DNA from 2 places in the Mesorhizobium sp. B2-3-5 genome. Region 2 is predicted to be linked to the other one. Evidence: predicted binding sites of a transcription regulator. Region 2 holds the regulator's gene; the other holds the start of a gene.
The links. The regulator HrcA, encoded in region 2, represses chaperone genes, less so after heat shock. The targets are predictions, from matches to a motif close to GTTAGCACTCNCNNNNNGNGAGTGCTAAC.

Region 1 (14,576 bases), on a different contig from region 2:
TCCGTCGCTCGCACTGCGCGAAGATGGCAGTCTGTTCATCGTCTACTACGCACAGGATAGCGAAGGCGTGACGGGCATCCATGCCAGCGTCCTCGTGCCCGATGCTGAGGGCTGGCGCCAGGAAGGACCATCCCATGGCCAAGGTTGAACTTTCGGGCGTCAGCAAGAAGTACGGCGAAAAGGCGGTCATCCATGGTGTCGATCTCACCGTGGAGCATGGCGAATTCCTGGTCTTCATCGGACCGTCGGGCTGCGGAAAATCAACGCTGCTGCGCATGATCTGCGGGCTTGAACCGATCAGCGGCGGATCGGTTGTGATTGGCGGCAAGCCGATGCGCGGCGTGCCGCCGGCAAAGCGCGGCGTGGCGATGGTGTTCCAGAGCTATGCGCTCTACCCGCACAAGACGGTCGCCGAGAATATGGCGTTCTCGCTGCTGATGCAGGGCATGCCGAAGGCCGAGCGCGACCGGCGCGTCGCGGTCGTTGCCGAAACGCTTCAACTTGGACCGCTGCTTGGCCGGCTTCCCAAGGAGCTTTCGGGAGGGCAGCGGCAGCGCGTGGCGATAGGCCGGGCGATCGTGCGTGAACCGGAGGTCTTCCTGTTCGACGAACCGCTGTCGAACCTTGACGCCGAGTTGCGCGTGCAGATGAGGCTCGAGCTTGCCAAGCTGCATCGAAGCCTGGGCGCCACGATGATCTATGTCACGCACGATCAGACCGAGGCCATGACGCTTGCCGACCGGATTGTCGTGCTCCGGGACGGCGTGATCGAGCAGTTTGGAACCCCGACAGAGATCTACGACGCGCCCTGCAACCGCTTCGTGGCCGGCTTCATGGGTTCGCCCAAGATGAGCTTCCTCGAGGCCTTCATCGAGCGCGTGGAAGGCACACGGCTGATGCTTCAGATCGCCGGGACGACCGGCGGCGGCGTGGAACTCGAGTTAGAGCGCCCCACAGCGCTGACGGGCGGCGTGGTGGTCGGCTTGCGGCCGGAACATTTCAATGCGCGCCGAGCAGCCGGCCCCCGGTTGTTGGCCGATGTCGAGTTCGTCGAACGGCTTGGCGGGGAGAGTTTCCTGCATGCGCCCGCGCATCCGGCTGGCGCATTGGTCATGCGCCAGAGCGACGAGAACGACAGAAGCTCCGGCGCGGGCAAATACGAGATCGGCGTGAACTGGCGCAAGGCGCATCTGTTCGCGCGGGACGGAGGAGCAATTCCGCTTAAACGAGAGCCTTAGATCCAGCTGCTGTCAATCCAGAAGCCTGGAGAGGCCGCGGTCAACGCGAAACGAGCAGTGGCGAGCAGCGCGACCTACGGCCTGCACAAGGGAGATGACTTTGGACTTCGAAAAATTGAAATCACGCCTCGCGGGTTGCTACGTGACGATACCCACGGCATTCGAGGACAGCACCGGCTTTCCGGTTAGTCATCAGGCGATCAGGGCCTATGTGCGCTTCCTGATCGAAAATGGCCTTAACACTGAATATGCCACGCTGCTGGCTGGCGGGGCGGCGGGCGACTTTTCGACGATGTCGTTCGAGGAGCGGATCGGCGTCGGCGAAACCGTTGTCGACGAAGCACGGGGGCGTGTTCCCTTGGCCTTCGGCGGGCAATCGACCAGCACGCTGGAACTGGTGCGGCTGGCCCAGGCGGCGCAGTCGATGGAGTTTGATTTCCTGCAGGTCTCGTGCCCGTTCTACTTCACCCACACGGAAGCCGATTTCGAGGAGTTCGTCATGGCTGCGTCAAAGGCGGCGCCCCGCATCGGCATCATTGTCTACAATACGTTCTGGACATCGACGAGCCTGTCATTCGGCATGATCGACCGCCTTGCCAAGATCGACAATGTCGTCGGGCTGAAATGGGCGACGCCGCGAACGGACGCCATGGAGTTCGAGGACGTCACGTCCAATTTCTCCAAGCGCTTCACCATCATCGACAACAATCTGTTCTTTCCCTACTCGGCGATGCCGTCTCTGGGCGCGCAAGCCTTCGAGGTGCATCTGTGCAACTACTGGCCGGAATGGGGAATAAAGCTGATCGACGAGGTCAAGGCGCAGAACTACACCGAGATCGCGCGCATGATGGTGGAGGAGGCCATGCCGTTCTATAAGCTATGGGTCGAGATCGAGAAAGGCTACACGAGCGGTGACGGCTATCTCGACAAATTGTGCATGGAATTGATCGGACTGCCGTCGAGCCGCTGCCGCCCGCCGACGCGTGACATTCGCCAGAACTATCGTGCCAGGACACTTGACATGATGCGGGCCGCGGGCGTGCCACGCCTCGTGGCCAATTAGAAAAACATAGGGAACATAACAAGAAGCGACAAACCAAAAGGAGCGACTGCTATGACCAATTTGAAGAATTTGATGCTCGGAGCCGTGGCAACCACGATGTTGCTCGTCAGCGCCGCCAAAGCCGACGACGATGTGAAGTTACGCCTCAACTGGATGTATTACGGCTCCCATGCCGGCTTCGCCCTCGGCAAGGTGAAGGGTTTCTACAAGGATGCCGGAATCAATCTCGATATCCGTTCAGGCAACGGTTCGGGCTCCGCTCATCGCCTGGTCGCAAACGGCGACAGCGATTTTTCCTATGGCTCGTGCGGATCGATGGTGAACCTCGCCTCGCAGGGTGCCGCGCTGATCTCGGTCGCGGTGATCGACGCGATGGGATCGGATGCGATATTGGTTCGTCCCGACGCTGCCATCACCACGATATCCGACCTCAAGGGCAAGAAGCTGCTCACCACATCCAATGCCGGCGTCAACACGTTCTTTCCGATCGTCCTTTCCACGGCCGGCCTTGCGCCTTCCGACATCACGCTCACCAATGTGCCTGATGGCGCGCTCGTATCAAGCTATCTGCAAGGTGCCGGCGACGCGGTGGGAATGCTTGGCGGCATCGACGACAAGCCGGCCGAGATCAAGAAGAACGGCGGAGCCGCGCCGGTGGTCTTTCCTTATTCGAGCTATGGAGTGAACCAGATCGGATATTGCATCGTGGCTCGCAAGGAGATGGTCGCCAAAAACCCGGACCTCGTGAAACGGTTCGTGCAGGCGACCATCAAGTCATACAAGGCGGCCGCGGCCAATCCTGATGCGGCGATCGCGGCAATCGGCGACATCGTCGGGGGAACGATGAACGAGGACGAGGGAAAAGCGCAGGCCCGCGCCGTGCTCGATGTGACGCTCAGCCTTCTCTATTCGGCCGCGAACAAGGACAAGACGCTCGGCCTCAACGTGCCCTCCGATTGGGAAAGCATGGTGACCCTCATGAAGAAGTACAATGACCTCGACCCCAAGGTCGCGGCCACGCAGTTCTACACCAACGACTTCGTCAAGTAATCGGCGGACCGGAGTGGCTTGCCGTCACTCCGGTCCTCGCGCCGTGCAGTAACAGATTGGACCGATGAATCCGCTTATCGAACTTGAGGGCGTGCAGAAAGTGTTCGGATCAGGCCCCGGCGCCCTGCACGCGTTCGGACCGGTCGACCTAAAGGTCGAGAAGGGTGAGTTCGTCTCGCTGCTCGGGCCGTCTGGATGCGGCAAATCCACCCTCATGCTCATGATTGCCGGACTGCTCAACCCTACGAGAGGGCGCATCGCCATCGACGGGCGCACCGTCGCCGGGCCGCAGACCGACATCGGCATAATGTTCCAGGACAACACGCTGGTGCCGTGGCGCACCGTGCGAGGAAACATCGAGCTGCAGCTGGAACTGCGAGGCCTGTCGCTGGCCGACCATCGCGCCAGCGTGGACGAATTGCTTGTTTCTGTCCACCTCCAGGATTTCCAACGACGCTACCCGCACGAGCTCTCCGGCGGGATGCAGCAGCGTGCCGCGTTCTGCCAGGCATTGGTGCATCAGCCCGCGACCATGCTGCTCGACGAGCCGCTCGGCAAGCTCGACGCCATGACCCGGGAAGCAATCCGCACCGACCTGCAGGCGCTGTGGATGCAACGCCATCCGACAGTTGTGTTCGTCACCCACTCGATCGAGGAGGCTATCCAGCTCTCGACCCACGTCGCCATCATCACGCCGCGTCCCGGACGCATCGAACGCATGATTTCCGTCGATCTGCCCTTTCCGCGCGATTTCGAGGCCAAGAGCAGCCCGCAATTCATCGGCTACGTCCGGCAGGCACAGGAGATATTTCGCGGCTATGGCGTCCTCTGATCGACACCCGTCACCGGAGCGCGCCGCCCGCTGGATTGCGCGGTCCTGGATGTCCATCGCCTTCTTCGCGGCATTCTTCCTGGTCTGGCAATACGCAACGGTCTGGTTCGAAATCCCCCGCTACATCCTCACGCCCCCCTCGGTCATCGTCATGAAGGGTTGGGCGGATATCGACAGGCTGCTCTACTACACCTGGATCACCGGCGTGGAGGTGCTGCTAGGCTACGGGGTGGCGGTCATTCTGGCGCTACCGCTCGGCCTCGCCATCGCATTCTCATCTGTCCTGCGCCGCACGATCTATCCGTTTTTCGTCTGCGTCGAAATGGTGCCCAAGATCGCGTTCGCTCCGCTCTTCATCTCGTGGCTGGGTTTTGGCCTGCTGCCAAAAGTCATCATCGTCTTTCTGGTCTGTTTCTTTCCCATCGTACTCAACGCCATTCTCGCGTTCAGCTCGCTTAGCGAGGAGCTGTCGCGCTTCAGCGTCTCGACCGGCGCGGGCGTATGGCGCACCTTCGTCAAGGTCCGGCTGCCGGCCGCGCTGCCGCAATGCTTCGTCGGCTTCAAATACGCCGCGATCAACGCGACGGTCGGCGCCGCCATCGCGGAGTTCATCGGCTCGGACCAGGGGCTCGGCTTCTACATCCAGATCGTCACCGGCAACATGCGTCCAGACCTTGCCTTCGCGGGCATCTTTTTCCTGACAGTCCTGGGCCTCGCTCTATTCGGCGTGGTGACGCTCGCCGAACGCCTTCTCATTCCCTGGCACATCTCGGTGCGGCGCCAGTCACACTGAACTCTCAACGCATCCGACGGAGACAAGACGTGACCCTGAGCAAAGACAGCGCCCATGCGATCGCTTCGAAGCTGGCCCCGAACGGTCTCGCCTTCACCGATGGCAAGTTCACCGCGGCGGCCGATGGTGCGACATTCGATACCATCAACTCGGCCACCGGCCAGGTCATTGCAGCTGTGGCGCACTGCGGCGGCACCGATGTTGATCGCGCCGTCAGGGCTGCCCGCAGATCCTTCGACGACGGTGCCTGGTCGCGGGCGGCTCCCGAGTTTCGAAAGGAAGCGCTGTTGCGGCTCGCCGACCTCGTACGCGCCCATGCTGACGAACTCGTCGTCCTCGAAAGCATCGACAGCGGCAAAACCGTCACCGACTGTGCCAACGAGATCGGGCGCGAGGTTCCGAACTTCTTCCAGTGGTATGGCGAACTCGCCGACAAGTCATTCGGCAAGGTCGCACCCACGGGTGAGAATGCACTGGCGCTTATCGTTAAGGAGCCTGCCGGCGTCGTCGGCCTGGTCCTGCCATGGAATTTCCCACTGCTGATGGCGGCCTGGAAGATGGCGCCCGCGCTCGCCGCCGGCTGCTCCGTCCTGGTGAAGCCCGCCGAGCAGACGCCATTATCCGTCCTGCGCCTTGCCGAACTGGCACAGCAAGCCGGCATCCCGGATGGTGTGATCAACGTCTTGCCCGGCCTCGGCGAAACCACGGGTCAGGCGATCGGCCGTCACCCCGATATCGACATCGTCTCGTTTACCGGGTCGACCGAGGTTGGCGGCTATTTCCTGCGCTATGCCGGCGAAAGCAATCTGAAGATGATTGGCCTGGAGATGGGCGGCAAAAGCCCGTTCATCGTACTCGATGATGCCGATCTCACTGACGACCTGATCGAGCATGCCGCTATGTCAGCGTTCTGGAATGGCGGACAGAACTGTTCCGCGAACATGCGGCAGCTCATCGACCGCAGCTTGGCCGAGGAGTTCGCGCACCGCGTCACAGTCCGCGCCAAGGCATTCCGTGTCGGCGATCCACTCGATCCCGCCACCAACATCGGCGCCATGGTCACCGCCGAACACCAGACGCGTGTGATGGGCTACATTGAGCGCGGATCGGCCGAAGGCGCCCGCTTGCTGACCGGCGGCGGCAAGACAGGGCCAGGCTGCTTCATCGAGCCCGCTGTGTTTGCCGACATGACGCCCACGATGAGCATTGCCCGCGAGGAGATCTTTGGCCCTGTCCTGGGCATCCTACCCGTGGCCGGAATGGAGATGGCGCTACGGATCGCGCGCGACACCGACTACGGCTTGCACGCGACTGTGTTCACCAAGGACATCGACCGCGCCATCCATATGGCGCGGCGGTTGCCTTGCGGGACGGTCTCGGTCAACGGCTTTTCTGAAGGCGACGTCAAGACACCCTTCGGCGGCTACAAGCGTTCCGGTTCGCTGGCGCGCGACAATGGCACCGAGGCCATGGACCAGTATCTGCAGACAAAGACGATCTGGATCAGCACCAAGATTCCAGCGGCATCCCGATGATGGAGATCGGCGTCTGCGGTGTATTTTCGGACGATCAGGTGGCGAGGCTGAGGCAAGGCGCCGGTGATCTACCCGTCAGGCTGGTGGCGGCGCATGAGCCATGCGATTGCGCCATCGTGTTTGGCAATCCGGACCCGGAAATGGTCGTGGCCAATGCGAACCTGCGCTGGATGCAGCTGGAATCCGTTGGCTTCGGCGAATATGCCGGGCTCGACCGCGCGCGCAGCCATGGTGATATTGTGGTCACGAACCTTGCCGGCTTCTTCGCCGATCCGGTCGCCGAATCCGCGCTTGCAGGCGTGCTCGCACTCTACCGAGGAATTGACCGGCTTGTCGGGCTCCAGGCGCAGAAGCGTTGGGTCGGCGATCCGATCCGGACCGGGCTCAGGGTCCTGCGTGGAGCACGCGTCGTCCTGTTCGGCTACGGCGCGATCAACCAGCGGCTGGCGGACCTGCTGGGACCCTTTGGGTGCGCTATCACGCCGATCACGCGCGCCGGCGGGCTGGAAGCGCTCGACAGCGCTCTTGCCGACGCTGATCTTGTCGTCTGCACGGCGCCTTCCACCCCTGCCACCGCGGGGCTGTTCGGTGTCGCCCGTCTTGCAACGATGCGCCAGGGCACGGTCTTCTGCAATTTCGGGCGAGGGTCGATCCTGGATGAGGATGCACTTGCCGACGCGTTGGAGACAGGCCGGCTGGGAGGCGCGGTGATCGATGTCACTCGCGATGAGCCTTTGCCCGCGCAACACAGATTCTGGACCTGCCCGAACATCATCCTCACGCAGCATTCCGGCGGTGGCACCATGGACGAGCTTGACCGCAAGATCGATGTCTTCCTGGCGAACCTCGCGCGGTTTCGTGCCGGTGCGCCGCTCGAAGGCATCGTCAATTTCTCAAGAGGATACTGATGGTCAAAATCACCAATATTCGCTGCGTCCTGCTGTCGTCGCCCTACGCCGACGCCGACGATCCGGAAATAAAGGAATGCTTTCCCAACGGCCCCAAGCGCACCATCGGCATGGTCGAGGTCACGCTGGACAACGGCGTGACCGGGCTTGGCGAAGGTTATCTCGCAGTCTTCGCGCCATTGGTGTTCCAATCGATCGTCGACCTGTGCCGTCCGCAGGTGTTGGGGCGCGATGGCTTCGACATTGACCGTCGGGTCAAGGACCTTCGCAGTCTGTGCGACTACTGGTCTCTTCAAGGGGCGGCCCGCCACGTCATAGCGGCGTTCGAGATCGCGTTGCAGGATGCCAAGGCCAAGAGCCTGGGCATTCCGGTCTACACACTGCTGGGCGGCGCGCGGGCCTCGTCCATTCAGATCTACGGCTCGGGCGGTTGTTGCGACGCCAAGAGCCAATTCCTTCGCGAGATGGACATGCTGAATTCGCTCGGCATCGAGATCTACAAGATCCGCTCGGTCAAGCGTGACATCCTGCGCACTGCCTGGGTGCTTGAGGAGGCCGGACGGCGCGGCATCAAAGTGGGTGTCGACATGTGCCAGAACCTTGCCGATCCGCCGCAGGCGGTCGAGGACGTAGTCGCCTTCGTCACGGCCGTTCACGCCATCACCGACCAGCGCATGGTGTTCGTCGAGGAGGCGCTCGGCCCCGATCAACCCGACGCCTTTCGCGAATTGCGCGGGCGAATTGACGTTCCGGTCTGCGGCGGCGAGATCGTCACCACGCCGAAGGAGATGATCGAGCGGATCAACGCCGACGTCTATGATTTCGTCCAGCCCGACGCATCCGTCATGGGTGGAATTTCGGCGGTAATGGAGGTGTTTGAGGCAGCCAAGGCCAAGGGCACCGGCGTTGTGGTGCACGCCTGGGGCGGGGCGGCTGCGATCATGGCGAGCTACCACGCGGCCTTCGCAGCCGGCGGTACCCTGGTCGAATACCCGATGCTCGACTTTCCGCTAGGCGCCGAGATGATCGGCGACCAGGGCCGTATAGAGAACGGAAGGCTGATCCGCCCAACCGCGCCAGGGCTCGGCCTAACGCTCACCCCGGAGATGGAAGCGCGTTATCCGTTTGACGAGACCGCCGTCTATTCCTGTGTACTGACCGACTGGGGCCCTCCCCCGGACAGCTACTGGCAGGACTGACGGTAAATTCGGTCGCGGATGTTGGTCGAAACCGACGTTTTGCGGCAACGCGATAAGCCGCGATCAGCGCTGCCCCGATCTGAGTTACGGAACTGCGGTAGCCAATCCGCGGATAAGAGCTCGATCAACCGTCGTCTCTTGGCCTATTCGTCCCGGTGCTGCCCATCAACGGCAACAGACCTGTGGCAATGACATGGGACGAACAAGTCTGCGCATCACTTTCGATCACGGTGATAAGAGGGTCACAACACTAGAAGATCATCGCGCGCAGTGATCCATGCCGCCGCTGCATGGCGAACCCTGGGGTCGGCCCGGTGACGGCGCTCTCCTTCATGACGGCGATCGACAAGACTTCCCTTCCCGCGGCTTGCCTGTCGTCGCGGCCTGCTTCGGGCTTACTTTGCATCGTGGCCAGTGGGGCGCTTGACATGCACGGGCGATTGGTCGCGGAGGACCGCTAAATCGTGAGACCCACTATCGAGCAAACTCTCTTCTATTTTCGGCGACGTTCAGCGAAAGCGCGAACGTCGCCAATCAAGACAGCCTGCCCTCCGCAAAGGCAGGGCACAAGTTCGAACCTTGTGGGTGCCACGTCTCATGCGATGGCCCTGCCTTCAGCGCGTAGTTACCGCAAGGGAAGAAATTCATAGTGCAGCGCACAAAAGCATTGCTATCGGTTCGAGCGGGTTTCATAAATTGAGGAGGCGTTTTGGGGCTGCCCACGGAAGGATGGAACCATGTCCACGGCTGAAAAGACCCCTGATACTATCGAAGGCGCCGCGTTGCCGACCTTTGACCCGTCCAAGGCTGCGGCTGAGTTCCGCGCTGCAGCTGAAAGAGGCGTCGAACAGTCAAAAGAAGTTCTTGCCAGGTTCAAGGCGGGCTCTGAAGACGCCCAGAACGCTCTCGAGTCGAGCTTCGAAACGGCCAAAGCCGTTGGCGGCGATGTGTCGCTGAAGACAATTGCCGTTCTGCGCGCCAATACTGAAGCCGCCTTCTCGCACTTTGAAGCCCTGGTTGCCGTTAAGTCGCCGTCCGAATTCATTGACCTGCAAATCGCCTTTGTCCGCAAGCAGCTTGAAACGGCCGTCGAGCAGGCCAAGGAACTCCAAGCCGTCACGACCAAAGCCGTCGAGGACGTATCCAAGCCGGTCAAGTCCGCCTTCGAGAAGGCTTTGAAGGGGCTTAAGGCGGCCTGACTGCCTCACGCGATGGGAGACGAAGACCGGCTCTTCGCGCCGGCCGGTCTTCGTCCATTTTCCCCCGAAGCGTGGCGAAGCAAAGGAACTCTGTCGCCTAAACAGTGAGCTTTATCAGTTGCCGTGGTAACCCGATCGACCCTCCCAGGATCGAGAGGAAGGAAGTGGACAGCAAGGACGCGACCGTGTTGCCGACCTGACGGTGGCTTTCACCCGGCTGGGGCAGGCTCGTTTCCATCCCAACGAGCCCGCCGAGTCCAAGCGTCAGGCCGTCTATAACGCCATCAAGGCTCTTGAGGCGGCAAGAACCCGACCTCACACTGACGGTCCGGCATAATCGCGTCACGCCGTCACAGGAACGTCCTCAGGCGGCCTGCTTCTCGGCTTCGATCTTGTTTGTCGTGCCCTTGGGCATCGCCTTGGCGGCTGCGATCTCGATGAGGATCCGATCGAAGTCGATGCTCGACCGGAACAGGGACCGAAGTCAAACGGGGTTCTCATAGCTATATCCTCCCTTGAGCAACATAGATACGAGGAACGCCAAGGAAGCGGCGCCCCTTGACCTTGCCGGTCTCTCAAGCACCGGCCTGGGGATTCCGAGCCTGGACGCCTAGGCCCGGCGGAAGCCATCGTCAAGGTCGTGAAAAGCCGCCATCCTCGCCTGCCTGCAGCAGGCACGCGATGATGATTTGCGGGCGCCCTTGGCGCGCCGCCGGGGTGATCTTCAATTGATCGCGATGATCCCGTCGACGGCCCGCCATTCGGATGGCCCGATAAGCCCATGGTGGGCGACGCGCACAGAGTGCAAGCCACCCTCCAGCTCGCGTTCCCAAAAGCCCAGGAAGTCCCTCAGCGCGGGGAAATCCGGGGCGACATCGTAGTCCTGCCAGACGTAAAGCTGCAGCAGGTTCGGATGGTCGGGCAGATAGTAGTGGATTTCGGCAGTGGTCAAGCCGTAGCCATTCATCTGCAAGCGGAATTCCCTGCTGACCGCGCTCGCCATCGCCTTCCGCGCCTCACGCGCTCAGACGGTCGAACAGCTGCCGGTGGTCGTCATCGGCGGGGCTGCGAGGCGGCGGGGCAGCGGTATCCAGCCGACGCAACGCATCCATGATGTCGTCGAAGCAAACCGGCCGCTCGGTGCCCGGTGGTTGGCGCAGCGCTGGCATCGATTCCACGGCGCAAGCGTCGGATGCCCAGGACGAAAGGATCGCCCGCTTTTCCAACAGGTCGAGCGAGCCGTCCTCCAGCACGTCCCACGGGTGCTGAAAATGGCTGGCCGGCGACAGCAGCCGGTCGAGCGAAAGATCTGATATTTCGCGAGTCAGGGAAGGAATAATCGGCGAAAGCGTCTGTCGGTTCATTTCTGTCCTCCGTATCCAAAAACTCCTTGTTTGGCTTGTCTCAGCGGTCCCGGCGGTGCCGGGCGCCGATTAATCTTGTTCAGCTCAATAGCGAATTCAAGCCTCTCATTTGGTTCGCACGATCGAATTTACCGCATGTTTTCAGCAGGCTAGCACTCGACGGTCGAGAGTGCTAAAAATTTTGCGGCGCCCCTTGAAAGTAGAAGAAGGCAAAATTAACTCGACATGCGCGCGATGCCGAAAGGGTCGCGCGAGGCCCGCTCCGGTCCTGCCGGTCCGGAGCGGAGGAGCTTCTCGCAATCTGTTTGTCCTGAAGGAGAACGATATGACGTTCCGTCCACTGCACGACCGTATCCTGGTCCGCCGCATCGAGGCCGAGGAGAAGACGGCCGGCGGCATCATCATCCCCGACACTGCCAAGGAAAAGCCGCAGGAAGGCGAAGTCATCGCTGTCGGTCCGGGCGCCCGCGACGAGAGCGGCAAGCTCGTGCCCCTCGACGTCAACGTCGGCGACCGTATCCTGTTCGGCAAGTGGTCCGGCACCGAGATCAAGCTCAACGGTGAAGACCTCATCATCATGAAGGAAAGCGACGTGATGGGCGTGATCGAGCAGACCGCGCAAGTAAAGAAGGCCGCCTGAGGGCTTCTCGGAATCCAACCAGTCAATGAAAGCTGCCTAGAGTGAAGGAGTGATCCAATGGCTGCCAAAGAAGTCAAATTCCATTCCGACGCCCGTGAGCGCATGCTGCGCGGTGTCAACATCCTCGCCGACGCGGTGAAGGTCACGCTCGGCCCCAAGGGCCGCAACGTCGTCATCGACAAATCGTTCGGCGCCCCGCGCATCACCAAGGACGGCGTCACCGTCGCCAAGGAAATCGAACTTGAGGACAAGTTCGAGAACATGGGCGCCCAGATGGTCCGCGAAGTCGCTTCGAAGACCAGCGACATCGCCGGCGACGGCACCACGACGGCCACCGTGCTTGCCCAGGCGATCGTGCGCGAAGGCGCGAAGGCTGTCGCCTCGGGCATGAACCCGATGGATCTGAAGCGCGGCATCGACAAGGCGGTCGATGCGGTGGTCGAGGAACTCAAGAGGAACGCCCGCAAGGTCACCAAGAACGACGAGATCGCCCAGGTCGGCACCATCTCGGCCAATGGGGATGCGGAGATCGGCCGCTTCCTTGCCGAGGCGATGCAGAAGGTCGGCAACGAAGGCGTGATCACCGTCGAGGAGGCCAAGACCGCCGAGACCGAGCTTGAAGTCGTCGAAGGCATGCAGTTCGATCGCGGATATCTCTCGCCCTATTTCATCACCAATCAGGACAAGATGCGTGTCGAGCTCGACGAGCCATATGTCCTGGTTCACGAGAAGAAGCTGTCAAACCTCCAGGCTCTGCTGCCCGTACTCGAAGCCGTGGTCCAGTCAGGTAAACCTCTGCTGATCATCGCCGAGGATGTCGAGGGCGAGGCGCTGGCGACGCTCGTCGTGAACAAGCTGCGCGGCGGGCTGAAAGTGGCGGCCGTCAAGGCCCCCGGTTTCGGCGACCGCCGCAAGGCCATGCTGGAGGACATTGCGATCCTCACCGGTGGCACCGCGATATCGGAAGACCTCGGCATCAAGCTTGAGAATGTAACGCTGCAGATGCTGGGAGGCGCCAAGAAGGTTGTGATCGAGAAAGAGAGCACGACCATCGTTGACGGCGTCGGCCGCAAGGAAGAAATCCAGGGCCGCGTTACCCAGATCAAGACGCAGATCGAGGAAACGACGTCGGACTATGACCGCGAAAAGCTGCAGGAGCGCTTAGCCAAGCTTGGCGGCGGCGTCGCGGTAATCCGCGTTGGCGGCTCGACCGAAGTCGAGGTCAAGGAGCGCAAGGACCGCGTCGACGATGCCCTTCACGCCACCAGGGCCGCCGTCGAGGAAGGCGTGCTGCCCGGTGGCGGTGTCGCACTGCTTCGGGCCGCGAAGGCGCTCGACCTTGTGCAGACCGACAACCCGGACCAGAAAACCGGCGTCGAGATCGTGCGTCGCGCGATCGAAACGCCGGTTCGGCAGATCGCCGAGAATGCCGGCGCCGAGGGCTCAATTATCGTCGGAAAGCTGCGCGAAAGGAGCGAGTTCGGCTGGGGTTGGAATGCCCAGACCAACGAATTTGGCGATCTCTACGGCCAAGGCGTGATCGATCCGGCCAAGGTGGTGCGCGCGGCCCTTCAGGACGCTGCCTCCGTAGCCGGCCTGCTGGTCACCACGGAAGCGATGGTGGCCGAAAAGCCGAAGAAGGAAACCGCCCCGGCCATGCCGGCGGGCGCCGGCATGGACTTCTGAGACGCAGACGGAAGCCCGCTCCCGGCCGGGAGCGGGCGCTTCGCCAACAACAATGGGAGGCCCTCATGAATATGATGAGCGGCAGTGGCTCGATTCCGCCCCCGACGCATCCGGCAAGCGAATTCCTGGCCCATGAGGCCGAATGCCGAAGCGCGCTGAAGCCGCTGCTGACAGACTTGCTCGACACGGCCGAGTCTGCCGGGTGGAACCGCCGGACCGTCGCCTCGGCGCTAATGTTTCTTGCCGCACAGCAGGTGTCGGCCGCCGAAGCATCCGCGCGAAGCTGAGCGAAATCTGGCCCCTTCACACAAAGGCCGGCGGTGCGCCGGGCCACGCGCCGCCGGCGCCAAGCTCTTCTTCCTGCCGAAATACTCGCCCGATCTCAATGCGTTCGAACAGCTCTTCTCAAAGCTCAAGCACTGGCTGAGAATGGCTGCAAGGCGCACCATTGAAACGGTTTGCGACGCGATCGGCCAAACCCTCGACCGCGTCACACCAATGGAGTGCTCAAACTACTTCGAAAACTCAGGATATGACCGGAAGTAATCTCATCCCACTCTAACACGCCGCACTTGTGACGGCTTGGTTTTGGTGTCCAAACGCCGGTCTCGCTTGTAGACTTGGCGGGCGGTCATTCATACAATCTTCTTCCTTCTGATCTTGAAGGTCCACATCTGTGACCGAACGACGAGTGCATCGCCGCCTTGCGGCCATTTCGCCGCAGACGTGGCAGGATACTCCCTGCTTATGGGCCTCGATGAAGTCGCGCAGGTCGGTCACAAGTGCCTTTTCCCGATCCCAGCGTGCTTGCGCTGCCGCAAGGGTGGTCTCGGTTTCCGCCAACCCGGCTTCCACTCGGGTCTGTCTGTCGGCCACCGCCCCCGATTTGCTGGCAACGCTGGAGCTTTCGGACCTGGCCGGTGCGAAGGATCTCTTCAGCGCCGAGGAGAAATCCAAGCTTCTCAAGGACGCCGCGGAAGCACACGACACCTTTGTCAACACTAGGCGCTTCTGGCGTTGAGACTGCATGCAGAGCGACGAAGCTGCAGCACCGGCTAGTCCGGACAAC
Region 2 (14,576 bases):
CGGCCTGCCGCAGCGCTTCGAATTTATCGGCCGAGCGCGTCGTGCCGATAATCGTGGCTGTCCCGGTGTCGGCGCTTGGGTCATCGGAAACAAGATTCTTACGAAGTGGGACCCCCACCCTAACCCTCCCCACAAGGGGGAGGGAATGCTGCCGCGCGACATTTTCCATAAGGTCAGGCGAGTCTGAGGTCGGCACCGACAGAAATCCCCCTCCCCCTTGTGGGGAGGGGTTAGGGGTGGGGGTATTCGTAGGGCGCAACCCTGGCGTGCCGGCGCGGGCAAAAGCCTTGCCCGAATAGCCGGCGCCGAAGATGAATATCCGCTGTTCGCTCATGCCTGCGTCCTGTCCGGCCGCGCCAGACGCCATTCGTCGCGCACGGCGCCATCGCTTTCCGTCTTCAGGCCGGTCGCGGCCCGCTCGGAATATTCGGCCTCGGACACAAGCCGCGCCAGCGCCCATATTGCCGCGCCCCGCACCAGGGGCGAAGGATCGCCCAAGAGAGCCCGAACGATGTCGGCAAGGGCGGCATCGCCGGAATTGCCGGCGGCGATCAGCACGTTGCGGACGAACCGGTCGCGGCCGATGCGCTTTACCGGAGAACCGGAGAAGAAGGCGCGGAACGCCGCATCGTCCAGTTCGAGCAGTTCGGCGAGCGGCGGCTCGCGCAGATCGTCGCGGGCGGCGAGCTTGGCCTCCGAAGCCGCGCGGGCGAACTTGTTCCACGGGCAAGCGGCGAGGCAGTCGTCGCAGCCATAGATGCGGTTGCCGATCGCCTCGCGGAATTCGTGCGGGATCGGCCCCTTGTTCTCGATGGTGAGGTAGGAGATGCAGCGCCGCGCATCGAGCCGGTAGGGCGCCGGGAAGGCGTCGGTCGGGCAGGCGTCGAGGCAGGCGCGGCAGGAGCCGCAATGGTCCGTTTCAGCCCGGTCCGGCGCGAGTTCGGCCGTGGTGAAGATTGTGCCGAGGAACAGCCAGGAGCCGTGTTCGCGGCTGACCAGATTGGTGTGCTTGCCCTGCCAGCCGAGCCCGGCGGCTTCCGCCAGCGGCTTTTCCATGACCGGTGCGGTGTCGACGAAGACCTTCACGTCGCCGCCGGCGCGCGCCGCGATCTTGGCGGCGATTTCCTTCAGCCGTCCTTTCATGACCTCGTGATAGTCGCGGTTCCTGGCATAGACAGAGATGGCGCCGCGGTCGCGCTTGGCCAGCACGTCGCGCGGATCATGATCCGGGCCGTAATTCATCGCCAGCACGATGATCGAGCGCACTTCGGGCCAAAGCGTCGAAGGCTCGCTGCGGCGTTGGAGCGTGTCGGAGATCCAGTCCATCGAGCCGTGAAAGCCGTCCGCGACGAATTCGGCCAGCCGGGCCGGGGCCAGCGGGATCGCATCGGGAGTGGTGACGGCAAGCGCATCGAAGCCTGCGCGCCGCGCCTCCGCGTCGATCAGCGCGCGCAGTTTCGACGCGTCAGAAATCGAGGTCCGCATAATGCGACACCGGTGACAGGCCGCGCACGCGATCGGTCAGGAGCGGCCGGAAGGAGGGCCGCGACTTCACGCGCGTATACCATTCGCGCGCCGCGGCGTGTTCGCGCCAGTCGATCTCGCCGAGATAGTCGAGCACCGAAAGCGTCGCGGCCGCCGCGAGATCGGCATAGGTGACCCGGCCGCCGGCCAGCCAGTGGCGGGTGCCGGCCAGCCAGTTGGTGTATTTCATGTGCTGGCGGATGTTGGCGCGCGCCGCACGGATCGCGCCCGAATCCGGTGACCCGCCGCCCGCCGTTTCCGGCATGATCGGCTTCAGCACGCGCTCGCGCACCAGATGCCGGGTGATCTCGCTTTCGGCCTTGTTCAGGTACCAGTCGATCAGCCGGCGGATTTCGGCGCGCTGCATCGGGTCCTCGGCGAACAGCCGCTTGTCGCGCTTAAGGACGCCGCGCGTCTCATCGAGATATTCCGAGATCACCGTCGCGCCGACGATCGGCACGTCGCCTTCGGCCAGCAGGATCGGCAAGGTTCCGGCCGGGTTCAGCGCCAGAAACTCCTTGCGCCGCGTCCATGGCTTTTCCTCGATCAGCGCCAATTCCTCGCCATACTCGCCGAAGGCAAGTCGAACGAAGCGGCAGGTGGCGAACATGGGATGGTGGAAAAGCGTCAGCATGGTTCCGCGATGATAGGGCGCACTGGCGAATCGCCGGCTGCGCCGGTAAGTCTTGGCGGCCCGCAATTCGGGCCGTCACGGTGCTGCGACCTATAGGGGGACTTCGGCGCCATGACAAGCAAGCCCTGTTCTCTCGCCGTCTTCCCCAATGCCGAGGTAGAAATGGAAAGCCAGACCATCGTCGAAGCCCTGCTGCTCGGCCTGCTGGAAGGGTTGACCGAATTCATTCCGGTGTCCTCGACCGGCCATATCCTGCTCGCGGGGCATTTCCTCGGTTTCAATTCCACCGGCAAGGCCTTCGAGATCCTGATCCAGCTCGGTGCCATCCTGGCCATCCTCAGCGTCTATTTCCGGCGGCTGTGGCAAATGCTGCTCGACCTGCCGCACGACCGGCTGACGCGGCATTTCGTCATCGGCATCCTCATCGCCTTCCTGCCGGCGGCGATCATCGGCGCGCTGGCGCATGACTTCATCAAGACGGTGCTGTTCGAATCGCCGAGGCTGATCTGCATCATGCTGATCATCGGCGGCGTCATCCTTTTGGCCGTCGATCGTATGAACCTGAAGCCCGTCTATCGCGACGTCGAACGCTTCCCGACCCGGCTTTACCTGCAGATCGGTCTGTTCCAGTGCCTGTCGCTGATCCCGGGCACCTCGCGCTCGGGTTCGACCATCGTCGGCGCGCTGCTCCTGGGCGTCGACAAGCGGGCGGCGGCGGAGTTTTCTTTCTTCCTCGCCATTCCGACCATGGTCGGTGCCTTCGCCTTCGACCTGTTCAAGAACCGCAACGTGCTGTCGTCAGCCGACCTGCCTATCATCGCCATCGGCTTCGTCGCCGCCTTCGTCACGGCGCTGTTCGTGGTCCGTTTCCTGCTCGATTACGTCTCGCGCAACGGCTATTCGCTGTTCGGCTGGTGGCGGCTGGTGGTGGGCATCGTCGGGCTGCTGGCGTTGATGATCTGGGGGTGAGGAGCGATCCGCGAAGCGGACAGGAAGCCAATTGCTTGGCTTCCTGAGCGACGAACGCCCTGAGCCAGCGAAGGGCGAGCAACGCTCGTAGGTGGCTCCCTCTAACTGTTTGTTTTGACGCAATCCCGGACGGAAAACCGCTACGCACTTTTCCTGGATGGCCCTCAGTTTCTCCCATAAAACGCGTTCTCGACATGCACCGGCCAGCGCCAAGGCAGCACCGCGACCATGTCGAAGCGCATCGACAGCCTGCCGTAGTCGGACTGGCGCGAGAGCCAGATGTCGGCGGCCGCCTCGATGCGGCGCTCCGATTCATGGCCGATCGCCTCCATGGCTTCCATCAGCGTGCGGCGGGCCTTGACCTCTACGAACAGCACCAGGTCGCCGCGCCGCGCGATCAGGTCGATCTCGCCGAAGCGGGTGCGATGGCGGCGCGCGAGGATCCTGTAGCCCTTCAGCAGCAGGGCGGCGGCCGCCAGCCATTCGCCGCGATGGCCGCGCCGATAGGCTTTCTGGCGGCTGGCGCTCGGGCGCTCAGCCATCGGCATGGGCATCCCTAAGCTCCAGCAGCCGCCGGTAGAGCATCTGTTTCTGGCCGCCGGTCATCTTCGCGGCTTCCGCCGCGGCCTTTGAGGCCGGCATTTCGGCGGCGAGCGAGAGCAGCAGGCGGTCGATGTCCTCAGGCTCGTCGGCCCTAGCCTCGGCGGGGCCGACGCAGACGACGATCTCGCCCTTCGGCGTGTCGGCCGCCGCGTAGTGATCGGCCAGCGCCCCGAGCGTGCCAATGCGCATTTCCTCGAAAGTCTTGGTCAATTCCCGGCCGATCGCGGCTTTGCGTTCGCCGCCAAGCGCTTCGGTCATGGCGCCGAGCGACTCGGCCAGCCGGCGCGGCGATTCGAAGAAGATCAACGTCGCCGGCACGGCTCGCAGCGCTTCCAGCCGCGCCAACCGCTGCCCTGATTTCACCGGCAAGAATCCGGCGAACAGGAAGGCGTCCGACGGCAGGCCGGATGCCGTGAGTGCTGCAAGCCCCGCCGACGGACCGGGGATCGGCACGACGCGGATGCCATGGTCGAGCGCCTCGCCGACCAGTCTGTAGCCGGGGTCGGAAACGAGCGGCGTGCCGGCGTCGGAAATCAGCGCGACGCTCTGGCCGCTCTCAAGGGCTGCGATCAGCTTCGGCCCGGCATCGCCGGCATTGTGCTCGTGATAGGCGGTGGTGCGCCTGCGAATGCCGTAACGGTCGAGCAGCACGCGCGACACCCGCGTGTCCTCGCAGGCGACGATGTCGGCGGCGGCCAGCGTCTCCAGCGCGCGCAGGGTGATGTCGGCAAGGTTGCCGATCGGCGTCGCCACCAGATAGAGCGCCGGCTCGAGCGGACGGGCCGCGATCTCGGTCTGCCCGACCACATAGCTGCGCTTGCCCGTCTCGCCAGTCAATGATGCCGTCTCCGTTCAGCCCTGTTTGGCCTGCCAAAATCATACTTGGCATGGCTGGCGCGGGCTTGCAAAACTCACGTCGATGTAAGGTAGCCGCCATTCCTTCGCCACAGTAGGGAACGAAACCGGATTTGGCGGATTTAGCCCCTGATTCCCTAGGGGAGGACAGGATGGATTGGCTGATGATACAGGACGTTTTCGCGCCCTACTATGCCGGCCGCAACAGCGCCTCCCCGACCAGGGACAAGCGCCTGCCTGCCGAAGACGAAGCCAGCCTGAGCAAGCGGGCCGCCAGGGCCTTGCCGACAGACGCCAGGCTTTCCAACGACAAACCAGACAGCACGACGGAGCACTGACCGAACGATGCCCAATCGCTTCGATATTTTCATCACCCGTCTTGAAACGAAAAGCGCCAGAGAGGGCGTGCCCCCGCATCCGATAGGCGACCAGCACCGCGCCCGCCGCGACAAGGCCGACGCCAAGCCGGTTCGCGCTGGGGAGTCGCACGCCGAAAAAGAGCGCGCCAAACACCGCCACAAGCACGACGCCTGAATAAGCTTTGCGGTGAGCGCGAAGACCGCCTAACTTCGTCGTCCTAGGGCGAAGCAAGGAGCGCAGCGACGCGGCGCAGACCCTAGGATCCATGCCATGACATCAATGCGTTGCAACGGTGCAGAAATCTGGCCCGTCGCATCCCTCGACAAGGGTCGCGGCATGGATCCTCGGGTCAAGCCCGAGGATGACGAAGACACCTATGATCGGCCGCCCCATTTCTTCAGCCGAGATACCGCGGCACCTTGCCCTCCAGAATCCGCACCAGCTCCGGATCCATGAATTCATAATTGTCCGGGATGTCGAGGCAGATGACCCTGGCCTTCTTCAGGCTGGACTTGAATTTCTTCTGCAACTTGGCGCGGTGCGCCTTTTCCATGACGAAGATGATATCGGCCCATGCGACGAGTTCATGCGTCAGCGGCGTATCGGCATCGTGATTGGTGCCCGCCGATTCAACCTCGATATCCCCGCGCTTGGAAAACACCTGCTCGGCGGTCGGGCTGCGCAGGCGATTTTGGCTGCAGACGAAGAGGACGTTCTTCACCGGGACATTCTCTGATCTTGTCCGAAAACCGGTTCCCACTTTTCGGGATCATGTCCTACCGCGCCAGATCGGCCACCACGGCATCCAGCACGATCATGCCGGCCGGCGTGGCGCGCAGCCGGGAATTGCCGATCGGCGCCACCAGCCCCTCGCCCTGCAGCACCGACAGCCGCGCGCTCGACAGGCCGCGCCCGGAGAACGCCTCGTAGCGCGACAGGTCGATGCCTTCGGCGAGCCTCAGCCCCATCAGCAGGAATTCGTCGGCCTCTTCCGAGCGCGTCAGGATCTCGCCTCCGGTGACGCCATGGCCCTTGGCCTCGACCAGATTGGCCCAGGTTTCCGGCATCCTTTCGGCGATGGTCACCACCCGGTGGCCATTCTCGATGAAGCGGCCATGCGCGCCGGGGCCGACGCCGACATATTCGCCGTAGCGCCAGTAGGTCAGATTATGCCGGCTCTCGGCGCCCGGCCGGGCGTGGTTGGAAATCTCGTAGGCCGGCAAGCCATGCGCCGTGGTGATCTCCTGCGTCAACGCGTAGAGATCGGCGGCATGGTCGTTGTCGGGAATGATGAATTTCTTCGCCGCATGCAGCGCATGGAAGGGCGTGCCTTCCTCGATGGTCAGCTGGTAGAGCGACAGATGGTCGGCGGCATGGCCGATCGCCTGTTCGAGCTCGGATGCCCAGGCCTCCGGCGTCTGTCCGGGCCGGGCATAGATCAGGTCGAAGGACAGGCGCGGAAAGATTTCTCTGGCCAGGCCGATCGCATGCAGCGCTTCCTCGACATTGTGCAGCCGGCCAAGGAAACGCAAATCCCTGTCGTTCAGCGCCTGCACGCCGAGCGAGACGCGATTGACGCCGGCGGTGCGGTAGCCACGGAAACGCTCGGCCTCGACCGAGGACGGATTGGCCTCCAGCGTCACCTCGATGCCTTCCGGCGCCGTCCAGTTCTTCGCCACGGCATCCAGAACCCTGCCCACCGTCTCGGGCTTCATCAGCGACGGCGTGCCGCCGCCGAGGAAAACGCTGGTCACCTCGCGCGGGCCGGTGCGCTGACGCATCGTTGCCAGCTCCGCCTCGAAGGCGGCGGCGAAGCGCTCCTGATCCACCGGCTGGTGACGGACATGGCTGTTGAAGTCGCAATACGGGCATTTGGCCGCGCAGAACGGCCAGTGGACATAGACGCCGAAACCGGGCGTCCGGTCGAGCGGCATGCTCATGCCGGTTCCGATCATTGCGCGCCAAGCCTGGCGCGGGCGAATTTCTGGAAAGCCCGGGCGCGGTGTGACAAAGCGGTCGCCTGGCCAGGCTTCCAGCCGTGTTTTTCCTCGGCGCTCATCTCGCCAAAGGTTTTCTCGAAGCCATTGGGCAGGAACACCGGATCGTAGCCGAAGCCGAGCTCGCCCCGCGGCGGCCAGACCAGCGTGCCTTCGACCTCGCCGCGATAATATTCCGCCTCGCCATCAGGAAAGGCCAGACAAATGACGGCGACGAAGCGGCCCGTGCGCTGTGCCGCCTCGGCCGCGCCGACTTCCTGCAACGCCACTTCCGTGCGCTGCATGGCCATGCCGAAATCGCGTGATCCCTCAGGGGTTTCGGCCCAGTTTGCGGTGTAGACGCCCGGCGCCCCGTCGAGCGCGTCGACGCAGAGGCCAGAATCGTCCGACAGCGCCGGCAGGCCAGTCGCCTTTGCGGCGGCCAGCGCCTTGATGTAGGCGTTCTCCTCGAAGGTGGTGCCGGTTTCGTCAGGCTCGGCCAGGCCATAGTCCTTGGCCGACTTCGCTTCGAAGCCGAACGGCTCCATCAGATCGGCGAATTCGCGCAGCTTGCCGGCATTGTGGCTGGCAACGACGATCTTCTTGCCGTCAAGCGTATGAACAGTTGGCGAATGCATCAAAGGCCCCAGATTCTTGGCTCGGCGAACTCGATCGAATTGCCCGAGGGGTCGCGTATATAGATCGAACGGCCACCTTGCGGCCATTCGAATTCGCTTTCGATGGCAATGTTTTTCGCCTCGAGATGCGCTCTCCAGCGGATGATCTCGTCGGCGGTTGCCGCGAAGCAGAGATGACCTTCGCCGAGCGTGCCGTGCGGCGGCACTTTCAGCTTGGCATCGGGCGACGGCGGGATCCTGGTCGCCTCGGCGTTGAAGATGAGCAGCACGCCCGGTCCGCAGCGGAAGAAGAGGTGGCGGCCGTCGACCTTGCCGAGCAGGTCAAGGCCGAGGATATCGGTGTAGAAGGCTTCGGCGGCGGCCAGGTCGGTGACGTAGAGGGCCGATTCCAAGATCGCGGAGGGTGTCACGAGGCGCCCCCCTCTGGCCTGCCGGACCCGGCCCTACGCTGTCGCTCCGGGCGTTTGTTGTTCGGAAAGCCAAGCAATTGGCTTCCCGTCCGCTGCGCGGACCACTCCTCACCCCCCTCAAGGGAGGAGATCAGCGGTATTGACTGCTTCCGCCAATTTTCAACGTTGACGGGTAGGCACGGCCAGCGAAACTGCCAATCTCCCCCCTTGCGGGGGAGATGTCCGGCAGGACAGAGGGGGGTGGGAAGGATCGCCAACCTTAATCGTCCAAAAATCTTACGCCACCGCCATCTGCTGCAAACTCACCAGCCGCGAAATACCTTTCTTGGCCAAGCCCATCAGGGCGGCGAACTGGTCCTCGGAGAAAGGCTCGCCCTCGGCGGTGCCCTGGATCTCGACGATGCCGCCCTTGCCGGTCATGACGAAATTGGCGTCGGTGCCGGCCGAGGAATCCTCGAGATAGTCGAGATCTATGACCGGCTGGCCGTCATGGATGCCGCAGGAAATCGCCGCGACATGGTCCTTCAGCACCTTCGAGACACTGGCCATCTGCCGGGCTTCCATCCAGCGCAGGCAGTCGTACAGCGCCACCCAGCCGCCGGTGATCGACGCGGTGCGGGTGCCGCCATCGGCCTGGATGACGTCGCAGTCGACGGTGATCTGCTGTTCGCCCAGCGCCTGCAAATCGACCACGGCGCGCAATGAACGGCCGATCAGGCGCTGGATCTCCAGCGTGCGGCCGCCTTGCTTGCCGGCGGAGGCTTCGCGGCGCATGCGCTCGCCGGTGGAGCGCGGCAGCATGCCATATTCGGCCGTCACCCAGCCCTTGCCCGAATTGCGCATCCAGCCGGGCACCTTCTCCTCGAGGCTTGCCGTGCACAGAACATGGGTGTCGCCGAACTTCACCAGGCACGAGCCTTCGGCGTGCTTGGAGACGCCGCGCTCGAAGGAGATGGCGCGCATTTCGTTGAATTGGCGTTTGGAGGGGCGCATTCGGCCTGCTTTCTGTCAGTTTTTTGAAATCGTGGCCGGCTTTTAGACGCATGGGGGGCAGCGCGCAAAGGAAAACGGACTGGGTGATCCGACACAGACACCGGGTTGCGCGGCGCGCCGAAGTCTATATCCTCGACAAGGAGGTTTTCGGCCGAAATGACCAAGGCAATCGATCCCGGTTCGCAGCCGCTTGCGCTTCAATCGCTCGATATGCGCTCACGCGACATCTTCCGGCGCATCGTCGATTCCTATCTCAGGGATGGCGAGCCCGTGGGCTCGCGCAGCCTGTCGCGCATCCTGCCCTCCTCGCTGTCGCCGGCCACCATCCGCAATGTGATGAGCGACCTCGAACATCTCGGGCTGATCTACGCGCCGCACATCTCGGCCGGCCGCTTGCCGACGCAAGCCGGCCTGCGCTTCTTCGTCGACGCCTTCATGGAGCTTGGCGACCTCTCCGACGAGGAGCGCCGCACCATCGAGGCACAGGTGCGGGCATCGGGCTCGGGCGCGACGCTGGAGCAGATGCTGACCGAGGCCAGCCAGATGCTGTCGGGCATGTCGCGCGGCGCCGGCCTGGTGCTGGCCGCCAAGAACGAGGTGGCGCTGAAGCACATCGAGTTCATCCAGCTGGAGCCGACCAAGGCGCTTGCCGTGCTGGTGTCGCAGAATGGCGACGTCGAGAACCGTGTCGTCGAGCTGCCGGCAGGCATCACCGTCTCGCAACTGCACGAAGCCTCGAATTTCCTCAACGCGCATATTCGCGGGCGCACGCTGGCCGAGGCGCGCACCGAGATCGCACGCATCAAGGAAGAGACCAAGGCAGCTCTCGACACGCTGTCGCAGGACCTCGTCGAGAAGGGCCTGGCGGTATGGGCGGGCGCGGAAAGCGGTCTGCCGGCGCGGCTTATCGTGCGCGGCCGCGCCAATCTGCTCGAAAACGTCACCGCGCAGGCCGACATCGAACTGCTGCGGCATCTTTTCGAGGATATGGAGACGCAGGACGGGTTGATCCAGCTGCTCGACCTTGCCGAGCAGGGATCGGGCGTACGCATCTTCATCGGCTCGGAGAACAAGCTGTTTTCGCTGTCGGGCTCATCGCTGGTGGTCGCGCCCTACCGGGACAAGGATGCCCGCGTGGTCGGCGCGCTCGGCGTCATCGGCCCGACCCGGCTGAATTATGCCCGCATCGTGCCGATGGTCGACTATACCGCGCAGTTAATTTCCCGCATGCTGCGGTAAGGTATTTCGGCCCGACCTGACCGGGATGTCGACGCACTTTCGAGTGCGATACCGAACGAACAGGCCGCAAGGAGAAAAACAATGGCGCTCGAATCGTTCAAGGCCCAGATCAGCCTGCTGCTGGAGGAGATGGTCAACCAGCCGGAAGACGCGCATGAAGTGCAGGAGCAGCTGCGCGAAAAACTGCGCGAGATGCGCGCCATGGGCCTGCCGCTGCCGGCCGATCTCGTCGAACTGGAAAGGCGCCTCGACAGCGACCTCGACGCCACGGAGGCCTGACCGCCGCTCCGGCGCCGCTTCAACTCGGCGTGTGGCGTGGAACAATCGCGATGGTCAGCCGTTGCCGCTGGCCGTGGCAACCGATTGCCGACACGTTGCGGAGGATCCCATGATCCGATTTGCTTCAATGGCCGCCATCCCGGTTGGCCTTGTGATTGCCAGTTCGGTCCTGGCCGCCGACCAACCCGTCCTAAGAGGCGCGGCCGCCTTCGGCGACTGGCGCGCCGACGAACCCGGGGTGCGCCGGCTGATCAGGCCGGAAGACCTGCCGAAACCGTATGCCACCAAATCGGCCTCGAACAGCGCCGGCCTTGCCGACATGCCGGCCGATACAAAGCCACGGCTGCCGCCCGGATTCTCGGCCGAGCTGATTGCGTCCGGCATCGACAATCCGCGCGTCGTGCGCATCGCGCCGAATGGCGACCTGTTCGTCGCCGACAGCGAAGCCAACCAGCTTCGTGTCTACCGCCTGACCCAGGGCAGCGCGAAACCCGCCGAGAAAGGCATCTTTGCCGGCAATCTCAACCAGCCCTATGGGATTGCTTTCTATCCGCCGGGCGACGACCCGCAATGGGTCTATGTCGCCAACAGCGACAGCATCGTGCGCTTTGCCTACCGCAAGGGCGCGCTGAAGGCCTCCGGCAAGCCGCAGACCATCGTCGACAACATTCCCTCGAACCACCACTGGACGCGCGACATCGCCTTTTCGCCTGACGGCAGGACGCTTTATCTCTCGGTCGGCTCCGGCTCGAACGTCGCCGAGGATATGAGCAGGAAGCCGGATGGGGGCCTCGAAGCGTGGGTGAAGTCGAAGCCGCTCGGCGCCACCTGGGGTGCCGAGGAAGGCCGCGCCGACGTGCGGGCCTTCGACCCGGACGGCAAGAACGGCCGCATCGTCGCCACCGGCCTGCGCAACTGTTCCGGCATGACGGTGCAGCCGGCGACCGGCGCGCTCTGGTGCGTCGTCAATGAGCGCGACGCGCTCGGCGACAATGTGCCGTTCGAATATGCAACCGCTGTCAGGGAGGGCGCCTTCTATGGCTGGCCTTGGTACTATATCGGCAACAACGAAGATCCGCGCCACAAAGGCGCGCGCCCCGATCTTGCCGGCAAGACCGATATTCCCGACGTGCTGATGCAGGCGCATTCGGCGCCGCTCAACATCGCCTTCTACGACGGCAAGGATTTGCCTGCCGACACGGCGTTTCCCAAGGAATACAGGGGCGACGCCTTCGTGGCCCTCCATGGTTCATGGAACCGCGGCAACAGGACCGGCTACAAGGTCGTCCGGCTCAAGTTCAAGGACGGCAAGCCGACCGGCGAGTACGAGGATTTCATGACCGGCTTCGTCATCTCAAACGGTGAGGTCTGGGGCCGGCCGGTGGGCGTGGCGGTGGCGAGCGACGGCGCGCTGATCGTGACCGAGGACGGCAACGGCACGATCTGGCGCGTGACCTACGGGGCCGGCCGTTCCTGAGCCGTTCCTGAGGAGTCTTGCTTGAGCAGAGCAGTCCCACTCACCCGGATTGCCAGCCGAATTGCGAAGAGCAATTCGGGACAATCCGACCTCTCCCCGTGGGGAGAGGAGGTCACCAACCTTGAGGCCCGGCTCTTCTCCCCCTCGGGGAGAAGGTGGCCGCGAAGCGGCCGGATGAGCGGGCTTCATAAGGCGAAGACCGCGATGTCTGGTGCAATGGATTCCAGCTCCAGGAAATTCAACTGCGGTCCATACCATGCGACAAGACATGCTGATTTGAGACACATGTCATGACCCTCACCGGCTTTCTCGCCTACAGCGCCGCTCTCGGCATCGCCGCCGCCATTCCCGGCCCCGGGATCACGGCGCTCGTCGCGCGTGCGCTGGGCTCCGGCTTTCGCTCGTCGCTCGCCATGTCCTTCGGCCTGATGGTTGGCGATCTCACCTATCTGACCGCCGTGGTGCTGGGCCTCGCCTTCGTCGCGCAAACCTTCGGCATGGTGTTCCTGGCGATCAAATGGGCCGGCATCGCCTATCTGGCTTTCCTCGGCTGGCGCTTCTGGACCGCCGGCATCACACCCGAAACCGTCGAAGCGAAAAACGGCAAGGCCGGATTGCTGTCGAGCTTCGCCGCCGGCCTTACCGTGACGCTCGGCAATCCGAAGACGATGATCTTCTACCTCGCCATCACGCCGACCATCGTCGACCTGAAGACGATCACGCTTGCCGATTATGGTATCCTCGCGGCGCTGACGGTCGTCGTCCTGTTCGCCGTGCTGGTGCCTTACCTGGCGCTCGCCGCCAAGGCGCGCTGGTTCCTGAAATCGCCACGCGCGCTGAAGACCCTGAACCGCACGGCGGCGGGGTTCATGATTGGCGCCGCGGCAGCGATCGCCGCCCGTCAATAGGGCGCTTTCAGCGAATCCATTCCAGAAACAGGCGTCGCCCCGAAACGCTTTTCCAAGGCGGAAGCGTTTTAGACACAAGCCCTACTCGGATATTTTCGGCCGACAGTCTATCTTGCGCGGCCGAAGGCCCTATCTTGCCGGCTGGTGCCAATTGCCTGAAATCCTGGGAGCGAAACCAATGAACAAGCCCGTCACCTCCGCCCGCGTCCCCGGCCGCGGCCGCATCTACAATTCCGTCACCGACACGATCGGCGACACGCCCCTGGTACGGCTCGACAAGTTCGCCAAGGAGAAGGGCATCGTTGCCAATCTCGTCGCCAAGCTCGAATTCTTCAATCCGATCGCCTCGGTCAAGGACCGCATCGGCGTGGCGATGATCGAGGCGCTGGAAGCGGCCGGCAAGATCTCGCCCGGCAAGACGACGCTGATCGAACCGACCTCGGGCAACACCGGCATCGCGCTCGCCTTCGCCGCCGCCGCCAAAGGTTACAAGCTGATCCTGACCATGCCCGAGACGATGTCGGTCGAGCGCCGCAAGATGCTGGCGTTGCTTGGCGCGGAGCTGGTGCTGACCGAAGGCCCGAAAGGCATGAAGGGCGCCATCGCCAAGGCCGACGAGCTGGCCGCGACCATCCCCAATGCGGTCATCCCGCAGCAGTTCGAAAACCCCGCCAATCCGGAAATCCATCGCAAGACGACAGCGGAGGAAATCTGGAACGACACGCAGGGCGAGATCGACATCTTCGTTGCCGGCATCGGCACTGGCGGCACCATCACCGGCGTCGGACAGGTCTTGAAGAAGCGCAAGCCCTCGCTGCATGTCGTCGCCGTCGAGCCGGAAGCCTCGCCGGTGCTGTCTGGTGGCCAGCCAGGCCCGCACAAGATCCAGGGCATCGGCGCCGGCTTCGCGCCAAAGATCCTCGACACCACGATCTATGACGAGATCGTCAAGGTTTCCAATGAGGATTCCGTCGCCAATGCGCGTCTCGTCGCCCGCCTCGAGGGCGTGCCGGTCGGCATTTCGTCGGGCGCGGCCCTGCAGGCGGCAATCGTCATCGGCTCGCGGCCGGAGAACAAGGGCAAGACCCTCGTCGTGGTCATCCCCGATTTCGCCGAGCGCTATTTGTCGACGATCCTGTTTGAGGGGCTGGGGGCTTAGGGTTCCTTACGCCGGGATCAGAACCCCGTCAGTCGAGTTCCTTCGCGCCCCCTCTGCCCTACCGGGCAGAGGGGGTGCTGTCCCGCCAACGCCCCGCATGGTGAGCCTGGACCGCCGAAAAAGTGCTCCTGGCTGCCACCACCAGCTTGAGCGGAACACCGCTTCCGGTGCAAATCTCTGGCGGCCTGTTTCCGGCCGGGGGAGGATTTCATGTACAAGCTCTATACGCGTCCCGGCAGCGGCGGCTTTGTCATCGAGGCGGCGCTGGCGCTGGCGAACGCACCCTTCGAGCAGATCGACGTGCCGAAGACCGACCGGCCCGATCCGGCTTTCCTGGAGATCAGCCCGCTGAACCAGGTGCCGGTGCTGACCTTGCCGGACGGCCGCTCGATCACCGAATCGGCGGCGATCTGCATCCTGCTTGCGGAGCGCCACCCCGAGGCTGGCCTGGCACCGGCGATCGACGCGCCCGCGCGCGCCGAGTTCCTGCGCTGGATGGCCTTCATGTCGTCGGTGATCTACCCGGCGATGTTGCGCTTCTATTACGCGCCG

Region 1: a site for HrcA is predicted at 11,330-11,358, ahead of groES (co-chaperone GroES). Genes of this name have one in related genera too.

What each region holds. Positions count from the first base shown of each region.
Region 1 is NZ_VFVX01000027.1:23,875-38,450, reverse strand. It holds gene FJ958_RS24175 (sialidase family protein) at 1-148, shown strand, start outside; gene FJ958_RS24170 (ABC transporter ATP-binding protein) at 135-1,238, shown strand; gene FJ958_RS24165 (dihydrodipicolinate synthase family protein) at 1,381-2,301, shown strand; gene FJ958_RS24160 (ABC transporter substrate-binding protein) at 2,353-3,351, shown strand; gene FJ958_RS24155 (ABC transporter ATP-binding protein) at 3,416-4,183, shown strand; gene FJ958_RS24150 (ABC transporter permease) at 4,233-4,976, shown strand; gene FJ958_RS24145 (aldehyde dehydrogenase) at 5,006-6,511, shown strand; gene FJ958_RS24140 (D-2-hydroxyacid dehydrogenase) at 6,508-7,419, shown strand; gene FJ958_RS24135 (mandelate racemase/muconate lactonizing enzyme family protein) at 7,419-8,618, shown strand; partial or broken gene FJ958_RS32185 (IS110 family transposase) at 8,876-9,018, shown strand; gene FJ958_RS24130 (phasin) at 9,356-9,817, shown strand; gene FJ958_RS24125 (usg protein) at 10,542-10,820, opposite strand; gene FJ958_RS24120 (hypothetical protein) at 10,834-11,181, opposite strand; gene groES (co-chaperone GroES) at 11,507-11,821, shown strand; gene groL (chaperonin GroEL) at 11,879-13,507, shown strand; gene FJ958_RS24105 (hypothetical protein) at 13,579-13,794, shown strand.
Region 2 is NZ_VFVX01000003.1:309,443-324,018, reverse strand. It holds gene FJ958_RS06285 (SDR family oxidoreductase) at 1-118, opposite strand, end outside; gene queG (tRNA epoxyqueuosine(34) reductase QueG) at 331-1,485, opposite strand; gene FJ958_RS06275 (glutathione S-transferase family protein) at 1,466-2,158, opposite strand; gene FJ958_RS06270 (undecaprenyl-diphosphate phosphatase) at 2,321-3,127, shown strand; gene FJ958_RS06265 (YraN family protein) at 3,292-3,669, opposite strand; gene rsmI (16S rRNA (cytidine(1402)-2'-O)-methyltransferase) at 3,662-4,567, opposite strand; gene FJ958_RS06255 (hypothetical protein) at 4,750-4,923, shown strand; partial or broken gene FJ958_RS31925 (transporter) at 5,003-5,113, opposite strand; gene FJ958_RS06245 (low molecular weight protein tyrosine phosphatase family protein) at 5,343-5,666, opposite strand; gene hemW (radical SAM family heme chaperone HemW) at 5,722-6,885, opposite strand; gene rdgB (RdgB/HAM1 family non-canonical purine NTP pyrophosphatase) at 6,897-7,559, opposite strand; gene FJ958_RS06230 (VOC family protein) at 7,559-7,969, opposite strand; gene rph (ribonuclease PH) at 8,246-8,962, opposite strand; gene hrcA (heat-inducible transcriptional repressor HrcA) at 9,119-10,201, shown strand; gene FJ958_RS06210 (hypothetical protein) at 10,283-10,480, shown strand; gene FJ958_RS06205 (sorbosone dehydrogenase family protein) at 10,608-11,957, shown strand; gene FJ958_RS06200 (LysE family translocator) at 12,248-12,865, shown strand; gene cysK (cysteine synthase A) at 13,044-14,024, shown strand; gene FJ958_RS06190 (glutathione S-transferase family protein) at 14,235-14,576, shown strand, end outside.